4 regions of the Streptomyces sp. NPDC002130 genome follow, and region 2 is predicted to be linked to each of the others. Evidence: riboswitches for the same ligand, from Rfam matches in the RefSeq annotation. Region 2 holds a riboswitch; each other region holds the start of a gene.
The links. A riboswitch is a leader RNA that binds a small molecule or an ion and turns the genes downstream of it on or off. The one in region 2 is predicted to bind cyclic di-AMP.

Region 1 (4,136 bases), on a different contig from region 2:
GGACATCATGCACTTGAAGCCGTTGCGCTGGGCCAGCTCGACGGCGTCCAGGGTCTCGGTGAGCGAACCGATCTGGTTGACCTTGACCAGGAGCGCGTTGGCCGCGCCCTCCTCGATGCCGCGGGCGAGGCGCTCGGGGTTGGTGACGAACAGGTCGTCGCCGACGAGCTGGACCTTGTCACCGAGCTTGTCGGTGATGGTCTTCCAGCCCTCCCAGTCGTCCTCGAACAGCGGGTCCTCGATGGAGACGAGCGGGTACGCGTCGACGAGCTCCGCGTAGTACTCGGTCATCTCGGCGGCGGAGCGGGTCTTGCCCTCGAAGGTGTAGGCGCCGTCCTTGTAGAACTCGGAGGCGGCGACGTCGAGGGCGAGGGCGATCTGCTCGCCGGGGGTGTAGCCGGCTTCCTTGATCGCCTCGAGGATGAGGTCGAGGGCCTCGCGGTTGGAGCCGAGGTTCGGGGCGAAGCCGCCCTCGTCGCCGAGGCCGGTGGCCAGGCCCTTGCTCTTCAGGACCTTCTTCAGCGTGTGGTAGACCTCGGCGCCCCAGCGCAGCGCCTCGGAGAAGGACTCCGCGCCGATCGGGGCGATCATGAACTCCTGGATGTCCACGTTGGAGTCGGCGTGCGAGCCGCCGTTCAGGATGTTCATCATCGGCACCGGCAGCAGGTGCGCGTTCGGGCCGCCCAGGTAGCGGAAGAGGGGGAGGTCGCTGGCCTCGGAGGCGGCGTGGGCGACGGCGAGCGAGACGCCGAGGATGGCGTTGGCGCCGAGGGAGCCCTTGTTGTCGGTGGCGTCCAGGTCGAACATCGCCTGGTCGATCAGGCGCTGCTCGGTGGCGTCATAGCCGACCAGCTCCGGGCCGATCTGCTCGATGACCGCGAGGACGGCCTTCTCCACACCCTTGCCGAGGTAGCGGTTCGAGTCGCCGTCGCGGAGCTCGATGGCCTCGAAGGCGCCCGTGGAGGCGCCGGACGGGACGGCGGCACGACCGGTGCTGCCGTCGTCGAGGCCGACCTCGACCTCGACCGTGGGGTTGCCTCGGGAGTCCAGGATTTCCCGGGCTACGACGACGTCGATGGACGGCACGAGCATCTCCTTCTTATGTGACGCGGGTACGCGGGTCACGTGGACCCGGCGAGGTGCGGAGCCTCGGTGGCTCGCGACATGAGCCTAACCGGCTCCGGGCGATCGGCCACCGGGTCGCCCACCCCATGGACAGAACCGAGAGTAAATTGTTTCCGAACGGAACAAAGCCGGTTGCCGAAAAAACCCCGCCCCGGCGCGTACGGGGGATGACGCACCGGGGCGGGGAGCACGTGGACCCTGAGGGTCCAAGCGGGCCGCTGCTTACTTCAGGTGCAGCTGCTGGCCCGTGTAGATGAGGTTGGCATCGTCGATGATGTCCTTGTTCAGCTGGAAGAGCTTCTCCCAGCCGCCCTTGACCTTCTGGTCCGCGGCGATCGAGCTGAGGGTGTCACCCTTGACGACCTTGTACTCGCCGTCACCCTTCTTGACCTTCTTGCCGGTCGGGGTGGTGACGGTCTTCTTGGCCGCCGGGCGCTCGTCGGAGCGGGAGGCCGGCTGCTGCTCGGTCTGGCGGGTCTCGGTGCTCTGCTGGCTCTGGGAGGAGCTGCCGGAGTCGCTCGAGGAGCCGCCACCGGTGTAGCCGACGCTCGACAGGCCCTTGCCGCAGACCGGCCAGGCGCCCTTGCCCTGGCTCGCCAGGACCTTCTCGGCGATCTCGATCTGCTGGGCCTTGGTGGCCTGGTCGGCGGTGGAGGCGTACTGGGTGCCGCCGTAGCCGGACCAGGTGGAGGCGGAGAACTGCAGACCGCCGTAGTAACCGTTGCCGGTGTTGATGGACCAGTTGCCGCCGGACTCGCACTGGGCGACCGCGTCCCACTCGGAGGCGGTGGCGGCGGAGGCGTTGCCGGCCGCCATCAGCGGGGCGGCGACGGCGGCGCCGGTGACACCGGCGATGGCGATGGCGCGAGTGGCCTTGGACGGACGGCGGTGCGTGCCCTTGCCGGAAAACAGCATGGAGAGATCCCCTCACCGACGCCTGCGAGGTGAGCTGTCGGGTTCGGGCCGGTTGAGTTGCCCGGCCGCGTCCCTCACGGGACACGGCTTCACCCCAAGCCCTTCCGGCACAACCGGCCGGTCGGGCACCTACCTTGGGTCCCCCGCTCCTGCCTACGGCGCTTGACGCGACGACTGTTCCCGTACGGCCGCTGGCAGGATTCGGCGTTGCGGCAGCCGGGGCTCGTGGTGACGAGCGATCACGACCGTAGACACGCGGTCCGCGGAATTTCAAAGACGATCAAGGCTTCTGAGATCTATCTCTCACCGGTCTTATACGGGACATTCGGCGCGAAACGTGACGTGAACTCACCCGGTTTCGGGGCGACTTCGACCGTCGTTTCCGCACTGCCCGAACAACTACTTCTCGTCCGCTTCGCCCTCGACCGTGAGCGCCTGACCGGGGTGGATGAGGTCCGGGTCGGCGCCGACCGCCTTCTCGTTGCCCTCGTAGAGGGCGTGCCATCCGCCGCTGACCCGAAGGGCGTCGGCGATGGACCAGAGACTGTCGCCGATTCCCACGATGTAGGCACCTTCGGACGCGTCGTCGGAACCCTCCTCAGCGGGCGCGGAGTGACGCCCCGTGGACTTCTCCGCACGGTCGCCGCCGGGCGCGCCGGTTTCGTCGGCGCTGGGACCGCGATGACGGCCGGAGCCGGCGTCGGTCGGCTGCGAGGAGTCGTCGCCCGGGCGGGCGTTGTCACTCTTGGAGGTGCCCGACGGGGCGCTGTCGGACTGCTTCTCCCGCGACGAGCCGGTGGATTCGGTCGACTTGTCCGTCTTGGCGGTTTCGTCCTTGGAGGCCGATGACGCGTCAGGCGATGAGGACGGAGAGGAAGAAGGACTGTCCGAGGGGGACGAGCCGAGCGAGTCGAGCAGGCCGGGCGAGTCGACCTCGCCGGACGAGTCGGACGAATCGGATGACCCGGACGAGTCCGACCCCTTGCCCTGCTCGAGGCCGGAGAGCAGTCCGCAGGTGCGCCACGCGCCGACTCCCTGGTCGGCGAGGATTCTCTCGGCCACGGCTATCTGCTGGGAGCGGCTGGCCAGGTCGGGGCTGGCGGCGTAGTCGAGGCCGCCGTGGTTCTCCCAGTCCTCCTGGGACAGCTGCAGGCCGCCGTAGTAGCCGTTGCCGCTGTTCTCGCTCCAGGCGCCGCCGGTCTCGCAGTCCGCGACCCGGTCCCAGGTCGTGCCGTCGGCCGCACTGGCGCCGGAGGCCCCTAGGAGCGGGATCGCGATGGCGGAGCCGGTCACTCCGGCCGCGACGAGGAGAGCCGGAGCCTGGCGGGGGCGACGGTGCCGACCGTTCCCGGAGAGCATACGGAGACCTTTCGCGCGACAGCAGTTACCGACGCGGCGTGAATCCCTCCGCGTTGATGGGTGAACGTATCGGCAGACGATCACTTGTCACAAGTTCATGCCGCGCAGATCACGTGAAGATCACAGGTCTGATGTTTCGTCACGTTCGGCTGCTGCTGCCGGTGCGAACTCCACGGGCAGCGTGCGCAGCCCGCGCATGATGAGGCCGCCGCGCCATCTCAGCTCGGCCGGATCCGCGGCGAGCCGGAGGTCCGGGAGGCGGGTGAGGAGGGTGGCGAGGGCGGTCTGGCCCTCCAGGCGGGCCAGCGGGGCGCCGAGGCAGTAGTGGATGCCGTGGCCGTATCCGAGGTGCTGGTTGTCGCGGCGTGAGAGGTCCAGTACGTCCGGATCGGCGAACCGCTCCGGGTCCCGGTCCGCGGCGGCCAGCACGACGAGGACGGGGTCGCCCGCCTCGATGCGCTGCCCGCCGAGAGTGAGGGACTGCGTGGCGAAACGCCAGGTGGCGAGTTCGACGGGGCCGTCGTAGCGGAGGAGTTCCTCGACGCCGGTCTCCAGGAGGCCGCTCTCCCCGGCGGCGAGGGACGCCTGGAGCCGGGCACGCTGCCCGGGGTGGGTGAGCAGCGCGTAGGTGCCGTTTCCGATCAGGTTGACGGTTGTCTCGAAACCGGCGAACAGCAGGATGAAGGCCATGGCCGCCGCCTCGTTCTCGGTGAGGTGCTCTCCGTGGTCGGATGCGC
Region 2 (4,136 bases):
GTAGTGGTGCCGGGGCCAGAAGAGCTCGGCGAGGAGCAGGGCCACGCACGCGATCAGCGCGAGCACGAGCAGCGAGACGGTCGTCGTGCGCAGGGTGTCGGCGTTCTCCTCGTTCCACAGGTACAGGCGCGAGCTGTCGGCGCCGAGGAGTTTCGCCCCGGCCAGTGCGGAGACGGCGAGGGCGCCGGCCGCGAGCCAGTGGTCCCCGCGCCCCTCCTCCACCTGCCGGGGCTGGAAACGGAACAGGGCGAAGCAGTAGAGCGCGAGCCCCAGCCAGAACAGCACCACGGCCGCGTGGGCGAGCCAGGCCACCGCGTCGGCCGCGGCGAGCGTGGCGCCGAGCACGGCGAGCCCCTCGGTGGCCACGCAGCGCAGGAACACCGTTCCGCGCCGCCCCTCGGCCTCCGCGGTGAGGAGCACCGCCCAGAGCAGCATGGCGAGCGCCAGCAGCGCCTCGGCCAGGGGCTGCTGCCCGGCCGCGGAGAAGCCCGTGCCCAGGACCGCGGCCGCCGCCACGGTGGTGAGCGCGGCCGGTGTCTCCACCCGCCACTCGCCCCGCGTCCGCTGGGCGAGGCCCGCGGCCGCCGCCAGCCAGGCCGCGCAGGCCAGGGCCAGGGCGATGCGGGCGAGGACCGCGTACCCCGCCGAGTCGAGACCGACCGACATGCTGCCGGTCGCCAGCGCATACGTCGCCCACCAGGTGGCAAACGGGGAGGGACCGGACATAGCGCCGATGCTAGAGAGCGGTGCGCGCGTTACGAGAGGGGCACGCGCGCGTGCCCCTCAAAAACCTGACGCGACCTCTTTGCCCGCAGGCTTCACTCAGGCCGGGCGCACCACGCTGTGGATCGCCGACTCGCCGTCGTAGTAGATCGACTCCTCGCGCACGTACGTGCCGGGCTTCGGCGCGTGGATCATCATGCCGTTGCCGATGTAGATCCCTACGTGGGTGACGTCGTCGTAGAAGAAGACGAGGTCACCGGGTTGCGCCTGGGAGAGCGGGACCGTGCTGCCGGCATTGACCTGGTCGTAGGTCGTGCGGGGCAGGGTGACGCCCGCGGCCTTCCAGGCGGCCTGGGTGAGGCCGGAGCAGTCGTAGGAGCCGGGGCCGACGGCGCCCCACACGTACGGCTTGCCGATCTGGGCGCGGGCGAAGGCGAGCGCCTTGTCGGCCTTGGTCGCGTACGAGGAGTCGGCCGGGGCCGTCGAGGAGGACGAGCCGGAGCCCGACGGCCCCGTCGATCCGGACGTGGAGGACGCGCCGTCCTGCTGCCGGGCGGCCTCCTCCTGCGCCTTCTGCTGCGCGGCCTGCTGCCGGGCCAGCTCGTCGGCCTTGCGGGCGGCCTCCGCCCGCTTCTCCTTCTCGATGGCCGCGAGCCGGGCCTTCTCCTCGGCGGTCAGCTTCGTCATCAGCTCGCGCGCGTCGGCGAGCTTGCGCTGGACGGTGGCCTTGGCCGTCTTCAGGTCACCCTGCGAATCGGTGAGCGTCTCGAGGCTCTCGGTGGCCTCCTGGCGCTTCTTCATCGTCTCGGACTGCTGCGTGACGTAGTCGTCGACCGCGACCTTCTGACGGCCGGTCATCCGGTCCATCAGCTGGGTCTGGTCGAAGTAGTCCTGCGGGGTGTCCGCGAGCAGGAACGTCGCCGTGTCCGGGGCGGCGGCACCGGTGCGGTACTGGGCGGAGGCGAAGGAACCCAGCTCCTCGCGTGCCTCGTTGAGCTTCTGGGTGCGCTGGGCGACATCGTCGAGGAGGGTGTCGACGCGCTTGCGCTGCTTCGCGGTCTTCTCCTTGGCCGCGTTGTACTTGTCGGTCGCCGACTCGGCCTGGCGGTACAGGTCGTCGACCTTCTTCTCGACTTCCTCCAGGCTGGGCTTGTCGTCGGCCTCGGGGGCGGCGTTGGCCGACTGGGACAGCAGGGCCACGGAGGTGAGGGCCGCCGTTGCGAGGGCGGGGGTCCGTATGCCTGCCATGCGCGTACCCGTAGGACGCGACTTGCGGTGCGACGCCAAGGGAGGCGACTCCTTCCATGTTCCGCCTACCGGGTTAGCTGTCGGGTTCGGGCGGGTGGTTCGGAAGGTTTGCCCTACGGCCTTCTCCGCACAGGAGTCGGGCCGATTCACCCCAGGTTCACGGTTGGGTCCCCGGCTCCGGCTGCCGCTGCGGCACACCGGACTCGGCGGAGGCCGCGCGGCCCGGCGACGTTCGCCGGTGGGGGTCATGCGGCCTGGTCGCACCGTAGCCAACTCGTGTGGCCCCTGTGAAGGTTGATGGGTGATATGCCCGATACATTTTCGTGACCTTATTCCCGAGCGTTGCCGAGAGTGAACGATCAAGGGGGATTGGGCGGGAAAAGTCCCTACATGCCGGGTGTGTAGCAGGGCGTGATCGCGCCGTCATGGAGGGCGACAACGCGCCGCCGGGCGGTCGGCGGGACCCCGGGCGCGCGGCGATGTTCTCAGGGCGGCGGCGGGCTGTCAGTGGGGCGCCCTAGACTCGGAGAGCGATGAGCAGCCTCTTTGACGACAGCTTCCTGGCGAACCTCCAGGCCCAGCGGGGCCCCGCGGACGAGCCCCCGCCGCCACCCGAGGACGATCACGTTCCGGAGCCGATCCCGGACGATCTGTTCGGCGGGAAGTTCGACGCGCCCCCGGACCGGGACGCCTACTACCGGGACGGAGCCCCCCGCCCGGTGGTGGACACAGCCGCCCTCCTGGAGGGGCTGAACGACAACCAGCGCGCCGCCGTCGTCCACTCCGGCTCCCCGCTGCTCATCGTGGCCGGCGCCGGCTCCGGCAAGACCCGTGTGCTCACGCATCGCATCGCCCACCTGCTCGCCGAGCGGGACGTGCACCCGGGCCAGATCCTCGCGATCACCTTCACCAACAAGGCCGCCGGCGAGATGAAGGAGCGCGTGGAGCAGCTCGTCGGCCCGCGTGCGAACGCCATGTGGGTCATGACCTTCCACAGCGCGTGCGTGCGCATCCTCAGGCGCGAGAGCAAGAAGCTCGGCTTCACCTCGTCCTTCTCGATCTACGACGCCGCCGACTCCAAGCGCCTGATGGCCCTGGTCTGCCGCGACCTCGACCTCGACCCCAAGCGCTTCCCGCCGAAGTCCTTCAGCGCCAAGATCAGCAACCTGAAGAACGAGCTGATCGACGAGGAGGACTTCGCGGCCCAGGCCACCGACGGGTTCGAGAAGACCCTCGCCCAGGCCTACGCCATGTACCAGTCGCGGCTGCGCGAGGCGAACGCCCTCGACTTCGACGACCTGATCATGACGACGGTCAACCTGCTGCGCGCCTTCCCGGACGTCGCCGAGCACTACCGCCGCCGCTTCCGGCACGTCCTGGTGGACGAGTACCAGGACACCAACCACGCGCAGTACGCCCTCGTCCGCGAGCTGGTCGGCACCTCGGAACACCCCGTCGACGTGCCGCCCGAGGCCGAGATCCCGCCCGCCGAGCTCTGCGTGGTGGGTGACGCCGACCAGTCGATCTACGCCTTCCGCGGCGCGACGATCCGCAACATCCTCCAGTTCGAGGAGGACTACCCGGACGCGACGACGATCCTGCTGGAGCAGAACTACCGCTCGACGCAGACGATCCTCAGCGCCGCCAACGCCGTCATCGAGCGCAACGAGTCCCGCCGGCCCAAGAACCTGTGGACCAACGCCGGCTCCGGCGCCCGGATCACCGGCTACGTCGCCGACACCGAGCACGACGAGGCGCAGTTCGTCGCCGACGAGATAGACCGCCTCACGGACGCCGGAGAGGCCAAGGCCGGCGACGTCGCCGTCTTCTACCGCACCAACGCCCAGTCCCGTGTCTTCGAAGAGGTCTTCATCCGCGTCGGCCTGCCCTACAAGGTCGTCGGCGGTGTCCGCTTCTACGAGCGCAAGGAGGTCCGGGACGTCCTGGCCTACCTGCGCGTCCTGTCCAACCCCGAGGACTCGGTACCGCTGCGCCGGATCCTCAACGTCCCCAAGCGGGGCATCGGCGACCGCGCCGAGGCGATGATCGACGCCCTGTCCCAGCGGGAGAAGATCAGCTTCCCGCAGGCCCTGAAGCGCGTCGACGAGGCGTACGGCATGGCCGCGCGCTCCACCAACGCCGTCAAGCGGTTCAACACGCTGATG
Region 3 (4,136 bases), on a different contig from region 2:
TCACCGGCCTGCCGGCCCAGCCTGCGCTCCTTGGCCAGGGTCGTCTTCAAGAACTTCGGCGACTGCGCGCGCAGCACCGACTCGTACGTCTCGTAGCCCTTCTCCACGTCGATGACGTAGGTGGCGTGCTCCTCGGCCGCGTACCGGACGAACAGCCGTTGCTCGGCCTCCAGATTGTCGAAGGCGAAGCTCGACACCGAGCAGGCCTTCAGCAGTTCGCCCGTTTCCAGGTCCAGGCCCGGCCGCAGGATCGCGCCCTGCGCGTCCGAGACGCCCAGCCCGATCGCCCGGCCCTGCCCCAACGGGCCCCGCTCATAGGGCAGGAAGCCGGCCGGCTCCGGCCCCTCGTACACCACCGCGATCCGGGCCCCCGGCCGGAACAGGCCGACGGCTTCGGTGAACTCCGGCTCCATGAAAGGGTTGCGCGGTGCCTCCGAGGCGGCGCGCAGCGCACGCCAGCGCTCCCTCTCCCCTTCGCCGAGCTCCCCGGGCCCAGCCACGCGAATGCGCCCACTGCTCAACCCGACCCCCCGATCAAGTCCCCCCTGGACACTTGGAAGGTACCGCTCTATGCGGCCCCACGGGTAGGTAGCGGAGCATGTTGTTGCCAACCGGTGCAGAGGCCTTCAACCGGGCAATCGGTGTCCGTCGCGCGATGGTCGGCGTCCACCGTGCGATGAAACGAAGGGGCGCACTGTCCGTATTCTCTGATCATGGCCGCACCCATCGCATATTCACTCATCGCCACCGATCTGGACGGGACGCTGCTGCGCGGCGACGACACCCTGTCCGACCGGTCTCTCGCCGCGCTCGCGCGGGTGGCGGACGCCGGTGCCCAGCACCTCGTGGTGACGGGCCGGCCGGCGCCGAGAGTGCGGCCGCTCCTGGACGACCTCGGCTGCACGGGGCTCGCGGTGTGCGGGCAGGGCGCGCAGGTGTACGACGCCGGCGCGGACCGGCTGCTGTGGTCCATCACCCTGGACCGGGAGCTGGCGGAGACCGCCCTCGGCAAGATCGAGGCCGAGGTGGGGCAGGTGTACGCGGCGGTCGACCAGGACGGGGTCGACGGGCTCACGCTGATTGAGCCGGGCTATCTGATGCCGCACCCGACCCTGCCCGCGGTCCGGGTCGAGCGGCGCGAGCAGCTGTGGGGCGAGCCCATCAGCAAGGTGCTGCTGCGCCACCCCTACCTGACGGACGACGAGCTGGCGGCGACGGCCCGCTCGGTGGTCGGCTCACTGGCGACGGTGACGATGTCGGGGCCCGGCACGGTCGAGCTCCAGCCGTGCGGGATCACCAAGGCGACGGGCCTGGCGCTGGCCGCCGAGCACTTGGGGCTGCGGCCGGCGGACACCATCGCCTTCGGCGACATGCCCAACGACATCCCGATGTTCGACTGGGCCGGCCACGGCGTCGCGATGGCCAACGCCCATCCCGAACTCAAGGCCGTGGCCGACGAGGTCACCCTGTCGAACGAGGACGACGGCATCGCCGTCGTCCTCGAACGACTGCTGGGCGGGGCGGCTCAGTACGGGCCGTTGACGTTGTCGATCGAGCCGTAGCGGTCGGCCGCGTAGTTGCAGGCCGCGGTGATGTTGGCGACCGGGTCGTACGGGTCCCACGACGTGCCGTCCACGTGGTAGGCCTGGAAGGTCGGGTCGATGGTCTGGAGCAGACCCTTGGACGGGGTGCCCTTGGCGGCGTTGGAGTCCCAGTTGTTGATTGCCAGCGGGTTGCCGGACGACTCGCGCATGATGTTGCGGTAGATGCCGTCGTAGGACCCGGGGATCCCCTTCTGCGCCATGATGTCCAGCGCCTCGCGGATCCACCCGTCGAGGTTGTCCGGGTAGGTCTTCGCGGACGCCTGGGTGGCCTGGGTGACGCCGCCGGCGGGCTTCGCCGCGGGCTTGGCGGGGGCGGACGACTTGGTCGCCGTCTTCTTGGGCGCGACCGCCTTGGTGGTCTTCACCTTGAGCTTCAGACCCGGGTGGATCAGCTTCGGGTCGTCGCCGACGGCGGCGCGGTTGTCCTTGTAGAGCTGCTTCCAGCCGCCCGAGACGTCGTACTTGTCCGCGATGCGGGCCAGCGAGTCGCCCTTGACCACGGTGTACGTGAGGGACTTGGCGGGCTGGGCCGCCCGCGGCACGGACTGTGCGGCGACGGGGGCGCTCTGGGGTTCGGCGGCGCTCGCGTGCGTGGCGCCGAGGAGCGGCAGGGTGAGTGCTGCTCCGCCGGTTCCGGCGGCGATGATGCCTCGGGTCAGCGGGTTGGTTCTGGGGCGACGGTGCTTGCCTCGTCCGGCCATGGTGATGTTCCTCTCCGGCGCCTGCGAGGTGAGCTGTCGGGTTCGGGCCGGGAGGTGCCCGGCCGCGTACGGCACCATGTGCCGTACGCGGCTTCACCCCGAGCCGTGCCGCTGTGCGGACCGGCGACTTACCTGGGTCCCCCGCTCCTGCCACGCGTGAGTGAGTCGGTTCTGTGGGGAGTCCGGGCGGCGGCAGGATTAGGCGTCCGCCGGACAGGGCCGGAACGTATGCGAGAGCACATGTCGGGAACAAGCGCCTCAGTCACATATCGCGCGGTTGACCTTGGTCGGGGGCGTTTGGGTGACTTGATCCTTTGCGACAGCCAACGCTCAACTGGCTTTCGGGGGAAGGCCGTACGGGCCGGTGTGGGGGCGGGGCGGAAAAGGGGAAGAAGTGATTCAACTCACTGATCACGAGCCCGTGGGGCAATTTCCGCCAAGGGGAATTAAATGACCCATCACGGCAAATCGTGCATAACTCGCTACCCCTGGGTAAGTCGATAAATATCTGTTCTTATAGGTTGATCGAAAACATAGCGGTCGTGATCGCATACCACCCGGCCTGTAACCATGGGCGCTGGCGGTGATCGAAACGTGACCGGATACGCTGACTCGAGTGAGGGCAGCGACCTATCGACAATCCGCGTAATCACCGGCAGACACAGCAGACAGGAGACCCCTCGTGACCGACGTCGGGCCGTTCGGGCTGAGCGTGCGGGACCAGGCTCTGGAAGCCGACGTCCAGGCCGGATTGACGGCTGTCGAGGAAGGCTTGCTCGAGGCCACCAAGAGTGAGGTGCCCTTCATCACGGAGGCCGCCCAGCATCTGGTGCGGGCCGGCGGCAAGCGGTTCCGCCCGCTGCTCGTGATGCTCTCCGCCCAGTTCGGTGACCGCCACGCGCCCGGGATCGTGCCGTCGGCCGTCGTCGTGGAGCTCACCCACCTCGCCACGCTGTACCACGACGACGTCATGGACGAGGCCGCCGTGCGGCGCGGTGTCGCGAGTGCGAACACCCGCTGGGGCAACTCCGTCGCGGTCCTCACCGGCGACTTCCTCTTCGCCCGCGCCTCGCACATCCTGGCCGACCTCGGCCCGGAGGCCGTCCGGGTGCAGGCCGAGGCGTTCGAGCGGCTGGTGACCGGCCAGATCCTGGAGACGGCCGGGCCGCAGGACGGCCGGGACCCCGTCGAGCACTACCTGGACGTGCTGGGCGGCAAGACCGGTTCGCTCATCACGGTGTCGTGCCGGTTCGGCGCGATGATGTCCGGCGCCGACGAGAGCGTCGTGCACGTGCTGACCCAGTACGGCGAGCGGCTCGGCGTCGCCTTCCAGCTCGCGGACGACGTCCTCGACATCGCCTCCGACTCCCACGAGTCCGGCAAGACCCCCGGCACCGACCTGCGCGAGGGCATCCCCACCCTGCCGGTGCTCCGGCTGCGCGAGCGCGCGGCCCGGCTCGGGCTCGCCGAGGACATCGCCCTGTGCGAGCTGCTCGACTCCGACCTCACCGACGACGACCGGCACACCGAGGCCCTGCGCCTGCTGCGCGCCCACCCGGCGCTGGAGCAGGCCCGGCGGGACACCGTCCGCTACGCCCAGGACGCCCGTGCGGCGCTGGCACCGCTGCCCGAGTGCACCGCGAAGACGGCGCTCCAGGAGCTGTGCGACGCGGTGGTGCACCGGGCCGGCTAGCCCGCCTTCCCTGTACGACCCCTACGGGTCGGGGGAGAAGCCGCCCTTCCGTGTCATACCCCAGCAGTACACGGAGTTGAGTCCGGGGTCTGACGTATCTCCCTGGCCGATTTGGTCAGATGGACACCACGGAACAAC
Region 4 (4,136 bases), on a different contig from region 2:
CATGACTCCGGGCCCGCCCACCTCCCGCCGCAGCACCGCCTCGTCCAGCACCGCGCTGAGTCTCAGCGGGGGATCGGCGCGCAGCACGTCCTGCCGGGCCAGCCGTACCTCGACCAGCGTGTCGAGCCGGTCCTCAGGGAGCCCCTCCACCGCGGCCCGCGTCACCGCACGCGCGTACTCGGGTGTCTGGAGCAGGCCAGGGACGACGGTGGTCTCCAGCGTGCGCATCGCCCCCGCCTGGGACTCCAGGCTGATGAAGTCCCGGTAGGTCGGCGGCAGCACCCCCCGGTAGGCGTGCCACCAGTGGTGCCGACCACCGCTGTCCTCGGCGCCCGCCAACACCATGAGCAATTCGCGCAGTTGGGAGTCCGTCACACCGTAGGCGTCCAGAAGTAACCGCACATCGGCCGGTTTCACACCGCTCGTGCCCGTCTCGATCCGGCTGACCTTGGACTGGTGCCAGCCCACCAGCCGGGCCGCCTCACCGCTCGTGAGCCCCGCCCAGGAGCGCAGCTCACGCAGTTCGGCGCCCAGTTTCCGGCGGCGCACCGCGGGACCGTGCTGCATGGGCTCCTCCTTACTCCTTCGGAGCCACCCAAATACGGTCTCGCGTCGCAGAGTTCACCGCTTTGAGCGACAGATATATGCATATCTTGGTGGATCGCCGACCTTCAGGGGTGTTCTGGTGGCAGTCTGACGACGAAGCACCAGTCCGGGACCGTACTCGAACCATCCGCTCCGTGTCGGGCTACGGTCCCGTGGGAAAGGGACGACGTCGCCATGGCAGACCATCTGGAAGCATCCGTCACTCTGCCGAGCGATCCCGCCTCGGTCTCCGCAGCGCGTGCCTATGTGGTGAGCACGCTGGCGGAGTGGGGCCTGCCGCCGGACACGGACGCGTCCGACACCGTCCGGCTCATCATCTCGGAACTCGCCACCAATGCCGTCCAGCACACCTTCGGCCAGTCGCCCACCTTCACCGTGGACGTCGAGCTGGACCGCGACGAACAACTGCGCATCGGTGTCACGGACAGTCACCCGCGCTTCCCCAGACGCCTGCCCGCGGCCGTTCAGCAGGACAACGGCCGGGGCCTGGTCATCATCCGCTGGCTGACCGCCGAGTGCGGCGGCAGACTCCGTATCCGCCCGACCCGCGAAGGCGGCAAGACCATCTCGATCGAACTCCCGTGGGCCGTCCCGGTCCGGCCGGTGACGACGGCGGGCCAGCAGGAGCCGTAGCCGTCACAGCACGACCTGAAGGGCCTGAAGAACCTCCCCACCGGGCGCCCTCGACGCACCCCGGCCCGCGCGACCCACATCCGGCCACTCCCACGGCTCTGGGAAGCTCACTCCGCGCCTTGTGGCCCGCCGGAGCCCCCTGCCGTCACCGGTGCCGCGCCGACGCCTCCCGGTGTGCTGCCGCCCCTCGAAGCCCTGACGGCTGCCGGACAGTGCGCCGCAGCGGTGCGGGGATCCTGATGTCGGCTTCCTCCGGCTCCTCCCCGGTGGTCTCCCCGGCGCCGTCCCGTTCCCCGTGCCGCCCCGCCCGCCGCACCAGCCGAGGGAGCACCCCCCCACAGTCCGACGCAGACCAGGAAGGTCGCGGCGCCCGCCGCGATGCCACCGGTACGGCCCGTGGTCACGTCGACCACCAGCAGCACCGAACCGCTGAACGCGAACACCAGTACGCACAGACCGGTCGTGGCCAGGCGCGAGGAGACCTGCACTATGCGGGGCTTGGCGCCCTGCTGGAAGAGGGAGCGGTGCAGCGCGGCCGGCGCGGTGAAGAGCGCGGCGGCCAGGACCGCCAGCAGCAGCGTGGTGACGTAGGTGACGCGCTGGACCGTGTCGAGGTCCCCGAAGCGCGAGGTGAAGGCCAGCGACAGCAGGAAGGCGAAGAGGATCTGCACACCCGTCTGAGTGACGCGGAGTTCCTGGAGCAGCTCGACGAAGTTGCGGTCGGCGCGTTGCAGCGGAGTCTCGTTGCGCGCGGTGCAGGGACGGTGCTCGGCCATGACGTCACGGGTATCCACTTGCGCCCGTGTCACGCTCCGGCGTGCGGCGGCGCGTCAGGACGCCGCCGCACGCCGGGCGGATCACCTCACGCGCCCGTACCAGACGCTCTTGGTCCAGATCTTCTGCAGTCGCACCACGTCCCCGCTCTTCGGGGAGTGCCAGAGCTTGTTCTTACCCGCGTAGATACCGACGTGGTACACGTTGCTGCCCGAGTGGAAGAACACCAGGTCTCCGGCCTTGCGGTTCTTGGCGGAGATGTGGCGCGTCTTGTTGTACTGCTGGGCAGCCGTGCGGGGGAGCTTCTTGCCGGCCTTCTTGAACGAGTAGAGCGTGAGCCCGGAGCAGTCGAACCGGTGCGGTCCTATCGCCCCGTACTTGTAGGGCGATCCCTTCTTGGATGCCGCGATCTGGAGTGCCTTGGTCGCAGGTGTGGCTGCCGCGGCCTCGGAGGCGAAGCCGGGGGCCACGATCGAGCCGCCCACCGCGGCGATGGTGAGCGCCGAGGCCGTACCGGCTCGGGCCATGAGCGACGGGACACGATTGAGCGCAGTCATGCGCAACCCTTCGTCAGCCGCCTGTGAAGGATGACCTGTCGGATTCGGGCTGACAAAGTTGCCCGGCCGCTGACGCGGCTTCACCCCAAGGGCTGCTCAGGTCCGGTCATGGCGTGACCGTCCCGGCGACCCGTCGTGCTTGGGTCCTCCACTCCTGCCGATCCACTCCTGTCGACCGGTCATCCGGGCGGCGGCAGGACTCGGCGTCCGCCCGGATCGCCCCGCCACAGCGGCGGGGGCTTGTCGTCAAGCAGGGATCTTGGCGCATGACTGTCCGGATTTCCCAACGGAACCGGGGATTTGTGTTGTTACTCACCACTCACCCGTTCGGGTGGACACGTGTGCGTTCGCGCCACTGTCCACGGGTTCGCGGACCGCCGGACCAGCGACGGAATGTCCCATTCCGCCCCCGGGCCACGCGCGTTGCGCAACCGGAAGGGTCTCAAAATCGGCCTCCCGCCTACTCCGAACAGCGGTACGTCTTTTGGTCCGTTTCGACTCAGCTCCGGACGCTCCGCCGTCCGTCGGGCGTCCGGACCGATGGCTGCGCCTCAACTGACGGAATCCGGGGGCAGGGTGAGCCGGGCCGTGCGCCGCTCGCCGTCCAGTACGCGCAGCGCCCGGGCCAGGGTGTCGGCGTGCAGTTCCGTCTCGCCCCGCTGGTGCATCAGGGCCAGAGCGTCACGCAGCGCGGTCGCCTTGCCGACGAGGGCCTGGGCGGCGCGCAGCCCGCGGTAGGTGTCGCCGTCCCGGGCCGGGTTGATGCGGCCGAGCAGGTCGACCACGTCGAGGTAACGGTCGATCAGTTCGGCCTCGGCGCGGGTCAGGGCGGGCAGCGGCGGAAGTTCGGGCGGGAGCACCGGGGCCTCACTGCCCGGTCGGCGGGGCGAGGGTGGCCTTGCGGCTGGGGATGATCCCGTCGACCAGGCCGTACTCCACCGCCTCCTGCGCGGTGAGGACCTTGTCCCGCTCGATGTCCGCGCTCACCTGCTCCGGGGTGCGGCCCGTGTGCAGCGCGAGCATCTCCTCCATCCGGCTCCGGATGCGCGTCAACTCAGCCGCCTGGATGGCCAGATCGCTCGCCTGGCCCCGGATCGGCTCGGGCAGGGCCGGCTGATGGATCACCAGGCGCGCGTCGGGCAGCGCGAATCGCTTGCCGGGCGTGCCCGCCGCCAGCAGCACCGAGGAGGCGGCACCGGCCTGGCCCAGGAGAATCGTCTCCACATCGCAGGAGACGTACCGCATCGTGTCGTAGATCGCCGTCATCGCATGGAAGCTGCCGCCGGGAGAGTTGATGTAGAGCGAGATGTCGCGCTCCGGGGCCTGGTGCTCCAAGTGCATGAACTGGGCCATCACATCGTTCGCCGAGGTCTCGTCCACCGGCGCCCCGAGGAAGACGATCCGCTCCTCCAGGAGCTTCGCGTACGGATCCATCGTCCGTTGCCCGGACGCCGTGCGTTCGGTGAACTCGGGCAGCACGTAGCGGGCGGACGGTCGGGTCATGGCGAACCCCTCCTCGCGGGCAGAGCTGTCTCCGGCGACAGCCGTCTCTGTAAAAAATGTACA

Region 1: linked by a shared signal. The riboswitch ahead of ABT116_RS01065 (transglycosylase family protein) and the one ahead of ABT116_RS03065 (C40 family peptidase) in region 2 are both predicted to bind cyclic di-AMP.
Region 3: linked by a shared signal. The riboswitch ahead of ABT116_RS27025 (transglycosylase SLT domain-containing protein) and the one ahead of ABT116_RS03065 (C40 family peptidase) in region 2 are both predicted to bind cyclic di-AMP.
Region 4: linked by a shared signal. The riboswitch ahead of ABT116_RS15620 (C40 family peptidase) and the one ahead of ABT116_RS03065 (C40 family peptidase) in region 2 are both predicted to bind cyclic di-AMP.

The regions. Positions count from the first base shown of each region.
Region 1 covers NZ_JBEOXI010000003.1:39,794-43,929, forward strand. The annotation lists gene eno (phosphopyruvate hydratase) at 1-1,086, opposite strand, end outside; gene ABT116_RS01065 (transglycosylase family protein) at 1,348-2,040, opposite strand; cyclic di-AMP (ydaO/yuaA leader) riboswitch at 2,045-2,211, opposite strand; gene ABT116_RS01070 (transglycosylase family protein) at 2,440-3,399, opposite strand; gene ABT116_RS01075 (cytochrome P450 family protein) at 3,520-4,136, opposite strand, start outside.
Region 2 covers NZ_JBEOXI010000009.1:43,428-47,563, forward strand. The annotation lists gene ABT116_RS03060 (SLAC1 family transporter) at 1-726, opposite strand, end outside; gene ABT116_RS03065 (C40 family peptidase) at 823-2,010, opposite strand; cyclic di-AMP (ydaO/yuaA leader) riboswitch at 2,019-2,190, opposite strand; gene pcrA (DNA helicase PcrA) at 2,505-4,136, shown strand, end outside.
Region 3 covers NZ_JBEOXI010000161.1:9,159-13,294, forward strand. The annotation lists gene ABT116_RS27015 (GNAT family N-acetyltransferase) at 1-506, opposite strand, end outside; gene ABT116_RS27020 (HAD family hydrolase) at 714-1,562, shown strand; gene ABT116_RS27025 (transglycosylase SLT domain-containing protein) at 1,526-2,305, opposite strand; cyclic di-AMP (ydaO/yuaA leader) riboswitch at 2,309-2,478, opposite strand; gene ABT116_RS27030 (polyprenyl synthetase family protein) at 2,988-3,998, shown strand.
Region 4 covers NZ_JBEOXI010000067.1:27,435-31,570, forward strand. The annotation lists gene ABT116_RS15605 (helix-turn-helix domain-containing protein) at 1-567, opposite strand, end outside; gene ABT116_RS15610 (ATP-binding protein) at 781-1,239, shown strand; gene ABT116_RS15615 (DUF6328 family protein) at 1,347-2,015, opposite strand; gene ABT116_RS15620 (C40 family peptidase) at 2,097-2,570, opposite strand; cyclic di-AMP (ydaO/yuaA leader) riboswitch at 2,574-2,773, opposite strand; gene ABT116_RS15625 (hypothetical protein) at 3,122-3,430, opposite strand; gene ABT116_RS15630 (ATP-dependent Clp protease proteolytic subunit) at 3,438-4,073, opposite strand.